Posidoniimonas polymericola: one gene and its partner. The protein of the gene in region 2 interacts with the protein of the main gene of each other region in a pairwise test. Links are inferred from orthologs where the notes say so. Each region holds a gene or a part of one and is shown on either strand. Other genes may lie near its edges. The genes, in order: rplA and thrS.

The links.
Region 1: the proteins of thrS (region 2) and rplA interact in binary tests that used the Escherichia coli proteins (3 or more experiments, as listed by UniProt). The link is inferred for Posidoniimonas polymericola from one-to-one orthologs.

Annotation. Positions count from the first base shown.
Region 1 is NZ_SJPO01000009.1:19,572-22,621, forward strand. What follows is about bases 114-2,848. They hold rplA (50S ribosomal protein L1), read right to left. Parts: upstream 1,954-2,848; coding sequence 1,273-1,953; downstream 114-1,272. Other genes in these bases: rplL (50S ribosomal protein L7/L12), read right to left, coding at 114-457; rplJ (50S ribosomal protein L10), read right to left, coding at 679-1,203; rplK (50S ribosomal protein L11), read right to left, coding at 2,156-2,581; nusG (transcription termination/antitermination protein NusG), read right to left, coding at 2,633-2,848. In the rest of the region: more of rplL, read right to left, coding at 41-113; more of nusG, read right to left, coding at 2,849-3,050. UniProt on the Escherichia coli protein: One of the primary rRNA binding proteins, it binds very close to the 3'-end of the 23S rRNA. Forms part of the L1 stalk. It is often not seen in high-resolution crystal structures, but can be seen in cryo_EM and 3D reconstruction models.
Region 2 is NZ_SJPO01000010.1:47,943-51,183, forward strand. Bases 1-2,926 are described here. They hold thrS (threonine--tRNA ligase), read right to left. Parts: upstream 2,573-2,926; coding sequence 428-2,572; downstream 1-427. Other genes in these bases: infC (translation initiation factor IF-3), read right to left, coding at 1-131. Also shown: Pla123a_RS18730 (PEP-CTERM sorting domain-containing protein), read left to right, coding at 3,172-3,241. UniProt on the Escherichia coli protein: Catalyzes the attachment of threonine to tRNA(Thr) in a two-step reaction: L-threonine is first activated by ATP to form Thr-AMP and then transferred to the acceptor end of tRNA(Thr). The rate-limiting step is amino acid activation in the presence of tRNA.

The DNA of each region.
Region 1 (3,050 bases), on a different replicon or contig from region 2:
TGTGCCAAGAGGCCGCCGCGGCACAACAGCAACCGCGCGGCTACTTGATAACCGCGGTTGCGCCAGCTTCTTCCAGCTCGGCCTTGATCTTCTCGGCGTCTTCCTTCGAGCAGCCTTCCTTGACCTTGCTCGGAACGCCTTCGACCAGGTCCTTGGCTTCCTTCAGACCCAGGCCGGTGATGCCACGGACGACCTTGATCACGCCGATCTTCTTGTCGCCGAAGCTCTCCATCACGACGTCGAACTCGGTCTGCTCTTCGGCAGCCGCCGCGCCGCCACCGTCGCCGGCGGGGCCTGCCATCATCACCGCGCCGCCACCAGCGGCCGGCTCGATGCCGTGCTCATTCTTCAGGTAATCGCTGAGTTCCTTGGCCTCCTTGAGGGTCAGGCCGACAATCTTGTCGCCCATTTCCTTGGTGGCGTCCGAGTACTCCAACACTGCTGCTTCTTCACTCATGGTCTCTTGCCTTGCCTTTCTGCAGGGTTGGCCCCCTCCCCAGGGGGCCCGTGGTCGTTGGTCGCTGAAAAACTCTCGGCTTGGCAATCGCTGCTAGGGCTGCGCCGAAACCGGATGTGACTTGGTTGCCCGCCAAACTCCGCCTCCGGGGAGACCGAGCGGCCTCTGCAGGCCGAACGCTGCAGGCCTGACACGGGCGAGGCCTGAGCGGTGGTCGCGGGCTACTCTTCGTCGCCCTCGCCCTTCTGCTTAATCTGGCTGCCTAGCGAGGCGCCAGGACCAAGCAGCTGAGCGTTGAGCGTCATGCCCGGGCCGAGGATCTGGCCCATCAGGATGCTGAGCTGCTCGCCACGGCTGGGCCACTTGCTGACCGCCGTGACGTCGTCGGCCGAGAGCTTGGCGCCGTCCATCACGCCGCCGCGCGCCTCGAACTCCTCGAAAGCCTTGTCCTTCTTGACCGCGACGATCTCTTTGGCTAGCGAGACAATATCCTCGCCGCCCCAGGCGACCGCCATCGTGCCCTCGGCGCCCTCGAACGCCGGCGCGAGGGTGGTGCCCTCGCTGGCGCGGCGGGCCAGGCTGTTCTTCACCACCATCAGGCTGATGTTCTTCTCACGCAGCCGGCGGCGGAGCACGACGGCGTCGTTCGCTTCCAGCTTGCTGACATCCACCAGCAGGGCGTCGTTGACGCCGTCCCAACGGCTTTTCAGCTCGTCGGTCATCAGTTGTTTGACGTACTTACTCATAAGAGTGACCGGGGGTCAGGGGTTAGCGGACCGGGCGATGGCCCAGGCCATAACCAAAGATCGGGAAGCTTAAACCGCGACGCGGACGCTGGGGCTCATCGTCGCGCTGAGGTGGACGCCCTTCAAGTAGACGCCCTTCACCGCTGCAGGCTTCATGCTGACGATCTTGTCCACAAACGCCTGAACGTTCTCGCTGAGCTTTTCGGGATCGAAGCTCAGCTTGCCGACCGGGGCGTGAATATTGCCACCCTTGTCGTTGCGGAACTCGACCTTGCCGGCCTTGTACTCCGAGACAGCCGTTCCGACGTCGGGCGTCACCGTGCCGGCGCGGGGCGAGGGCATCAGGCCGCGGGGGCCGAGCACCCGGCCAAGCGGGCCGACCAGCTTCATCATGTCGGGCGCCGCAATACAGACGTCGAAGTCGGTCCAGCCGCCGAGGATCTTCTTGGAGAGGTCCTCGTCGCCCACCTCGTCGGCGCCGGCCGCCTTGGCGGCTTCGGCCTGCGGGCCCTTGGCGAAGACCACCACCCGCTGCTCCTTGCCGATGCCGTGCGGCAGGACAATCGAGCCGCGGACGATCTGGTCCGCCTGCGTGTGGTCGATGCCCAAACGCATCGCGATCTCGACCATCTGGTCGAACTTGGTGCCGTCGTAGCCTTTGAGGGTCTTCACCGCATCAGAAAGCGGGAACGCCTCTTTGCTCTTCTGGTTCGCGGCGAGTGCGCGAAAACGTTTCGACTGCTTTGCCATCTTGCTTCACCCCAAAAAATGCGGGAAGTGTGGTCCAAACCGCGGGGATGCCCATCAGGCTCACCCCGCGTCCCACCTTCACTCGTGTGGCTGCGCGACTCAAACGCGATGCCGTAAACTCCTACACCACCACCACTTGCGACTCTAGGCGTGAGGCACGCACCGCCCAAAAACGCGTGGCAGACTCGTAAGTATGCCCGATTTAACCTTCGACCACTAGCCCCATGCTGCGGGCCGTGCCGGCCACCATCCGCGCGGCGTGCTCGACGTCGCGGGCGTTGAGGTCGTTCATCTTGGTCGTGGCGATCTCTTCAAGCTGGGCCTGCGTGACCTTGCCGACCTTGGTCTTGTTCGGCACGCCCGACCCCTTGGCGACGCCGGCCGCCTTTTTTAGCAGCACGGCGGCCGGGGGGCTCTTGCAGATGAAGTCGAAGGAGCGGTCGTTGTAGACGCTCACCACGACCGGGATCATCATCCCGCCGGCTTCCTTCGTGGCGTCGTTGAACGCCTGAACAAACTGGCCAAGGTTGATGCCGTGTTTACCCAGCGCGGTGCCGACAGGCGGCGCGGGGGTCGCCTGACCGCCAGGGATCTGAAACTTTTCTTGTCCGACTAACTGCTTGGCCATGACTGCTGGATGGTAGGAAGTGGTTGGTGTGGGGTGACAGGAAGAACGCCGCTACAGGTTCTCGACCTGCCAGTACTCGAGTTCCACCGGGGTCGGGCGGCCGAAGATGCTGAGCATCACGGTGACCTTGCCGTGGATGTCGTCGATCTTGCTGACCTCGCCCTCGAAACTCTCGAAGTTGCCGTCCTTGACCTTGACCTTGTCCCCCTCCTGGAACGGGATCGCCAGCTTGGGAGCCTCGTCGGTCTCGTCCTCCTCCGTGTGGAGGATCTTGGCGACGTCCTGCGACGCCATCGGAGTGGGCTTGCCGCCGGATCCGGTGAAGTCGCCGATGCCGGAGGTCTCGCGGATGGCGAACCAGGTGTCGTCGTTGACGTGCATCTGCACGGCGATGTAGCCGGGCCAGATCTTCCGCTCAACAACCTTCTTCTTGCCGGCCTTGAACTCGGTGACCTTCTCGGTCGGCACC
Region 2 (3,241 bases):
ACCTCCACCAGGTCCAGCCCTGCTTCGCGGGCCTTAGTAAGCGCCTCCTCTGTATCGATGACTCCGAGCTGTTCGCCCTCGGAGGTGATGACCCGCACCGGGGTCACGCGGATCTGTTCGTTGATACGCAACTGGTTGCGGTCGGGGGTCCGTTCGGCGGGACGGTTTCGAGACAAGCTAACTCCAATGGATTGGGGGATACGTTCGGCCCAGCGACAATCGTCAAGGGTTGGCGTCGCGGGGCGCCTGTTGCGTCCGGTGGGCAGGTTCCGGCCGCTGCCGGAATCGCTTGCCCAGTCCTGAAAGACGCCACGTCACAAGAAGTATTGGCCACAAAGCGGCGGCGCGTCAACTGATCGGCCGCGCCGCTGGGGTAATTAGGAGGGCCGCTCCAGCCGGCTCAGGCCGTCCAGACGCCCCAGTTGGCCTATGAAGCCTCGACCGGGCGCTCACGGACCAGCTTGCGAGCCGATTCGTCGAGCAGTTTGGCGATTGCCTCGTCCAGCGGCATGGCGCCGAGGTCGCCGTCCTGGCGGTCCCGCACCGTGACGGTGCCGTTGTCGCGGTCTTTTTCGCCTACCACCAGCATGTACGGGATCAGCTCCAACTGGGCCTCGCGGATCTTGGCCCCCAGCTTGGCCCCGCGGTAGTCTCCGGCCGCCCGCAGGCCGGCTGCTAGCAGCTTCTGCTCGACCTCACGGCCGTACTCTTCGGACTTCTCGCTGACAGTCAGCACCCGGCACTGTTCCGGGGACAGCCACAGCGGGAACGCGCCGGAGAAGTGCTCGATCAGCACGCCGATGAACCGCTCCATCGAGCCGAGCGGCGCCCGGTGGATCATGACCGGTCGGTGCGGCTTGTTGTCGGGCCCGATGTACTCCAACCCGAACCGGCCCTCACTCGGCAGGTTGTAGTCCAATTGGACGGTGCCGAGCTGCCACTCGCGGCCAATGCAGTCGGTCACGACGAAGTCGATCTTCGGGCCGTAGAATGCCGCCTCGCCCGGCTCGGGCTCGCAGCCTGGCAGGTTCATCTCCTTGGCGACCCGTTCGATGGCCGCTTCGGCACGGTCCCACAGTTCCGCGTCCCCGACGTACTTGCTGCTGTCTGGGTCGCGGAACCCGAGCCGCACTCGGTAGTTAGTCATGCCAAGCGACGCCAGCACGCCTTTGGTCATCTCCAGGCAGCCCCGCACCTCGTCGGCGACCTGATCATCGGTGCAGAAAATGTGGGCGTCGTCCTGGGTGAAGCCGCGCACGCGGGTCATGCCGTTCAGCTCGCCAGACTGCTCGTAGCGGTACACCGAACCAAACTCCGCCAGGCGGATTGGCAGGTCGCGGTAGCTGCGGGGCTTCGACTTGTAGATCATGATGTGGTGCGGGCAGTTCATCGGCTTGAGCAGGTAACGCTCGTGCTCGTGCGCCCAGGCGTCGAGCGCCGCCGCCTTCTCTTCGTGGCTGCCCTGAGCCGGGTACTCACCTTCGTAGCCCAAGACTCTTGCCGCCTGCAGGAGCTTTTCTTCGTCCGATTTCTCGAGATCGTTCTTGCGGAGGCGGTCGACAAACGCGTCGACCAGCTGCCCGGCTTCGTGCTCGCACAGCGGAGGAAACTGGGAATCGCGGTAATACGGAAAGTGGCCGGAGGTCTCGTACAACTCCACGCGGCCGATGTGCGGCGTGTACACCGCCTGGTACCCACGCCGCCGCAGCTCGTCGCGGAGGTAGTCCTCCAGGCACTGGCGGATCGTCGCCCCCTTGGGCAACCACAGGATCAGGCCAGAACCGGCCTTCGAGTCGATAGTGAACAGATCGAGCTGCTTGCCGAGCACGCGGTGGTCTCGCTTCTTCGCCTCCTCCAGACGGTGCAGGTGCTCCTTGAGCTCCTGTCTGTCGAAGAACGCGGTCGCGTACAGACGCTGCAGCTGCTGCCGACTGGCGTCTCCCTTCCAGTAAGCCCCGGCGATACTAAGCAGCTTGAATGCCTTGCCGATGTGCCCAGTGCTGGGGATGTGAACGCCGCGGCACAGGTCGACGAACTCGCCCTGACGATAGAAGGAGACCGACTCTTCTTCGCCGAGGCCCGTCTGCAGGTGCTCGACCTTGAACTCTTGGCCCATCTCTTCGCACAGCTGGACCGAGTCGGCTTTTAGCTGCTCAATGCGTTCGAACGCCAGGTTCTCTTTGATGATCTTCTTCATTTCCGCTTCGATGGCGGCGAAGTCGTCCTCGCTGAGCGCCTTGGGCAGCTGCATGTCGTAGTAAAAGCCGGTATCGGTGACCGGGCCGAATGCTAGCTGGACGCCTTCGTGCAGCCGCATGACCGCCTGAGCCATCACGTGAGCTGCGGAGTGACGCATGATCTCGAGCGCTTCGGGATCACGCTTCGTAAGAATGCGGAGCTGCACATTACCGTCGCCGGGAAGCTGGTACGACAAATCACGCGGCTTGCCATCCACCTCGCCGGCAATCGCTGCCTTCGCCAGCCCCTCTCCGATGTCGAGAGCCACATCGCGGAGGGTGACCGGCTGGTTGAACTGACGTTGGCTGCCATCTGGCAGAGAAATCGTGAGCATCGGAGTGCTTGATTAGCAGAGCAAGTGGTCGGAAAGTGCTATTTGACAGGATCTTACGGCGATTCTCGGGCTAGGGGAAGGGCGTTGGACGTCCAGTGATGCCGCGATCGGAGGATGCGACAAATTGTTGGTCCTGGCGTATTCTTCGGGCTTTGCGGCATCTGGCAATATTCCATGCGATTCCTGTAAAAAAGTGTTCGCTATTTCGGGCGGGCGCGGTAATATGGGGGCTGTGTGAGTCCTTTGGTGCGCATCCCCGTCAATGCGAAGTCGCGACTTCCTGCAAAGTTTCAACGCAGAAGTTTGCGATCTCTACTTGATTCCTGGCGGTGCGGGCGAGAGACTATCGGGGGTGCATGGCATGCACTACCTACATGACTGATCTTCGAAGCTGGTGGGAACGAGTTCCACTGGTTAAAGAGTAAACCACTTCAGAATCTGCATACGTCGGAGTAGATCTAATGTCGTCCTCAATTCGCTCGCTTCTCTCAGGACGGTGTCTTGCCGTCGCTCTCTCTGCGCAGCTACTTCTCGCTTCGGCTGCCTCAGCTTCGTCAATCAACTACGGTGACTTTAGCGATATCCCGCCCGGTGTTGTGATGTACACCGATGTGACGGAATCTTCGAGCACCGACGCAGTGCCTCTTTACGGCGCCCCAGAGATCACCG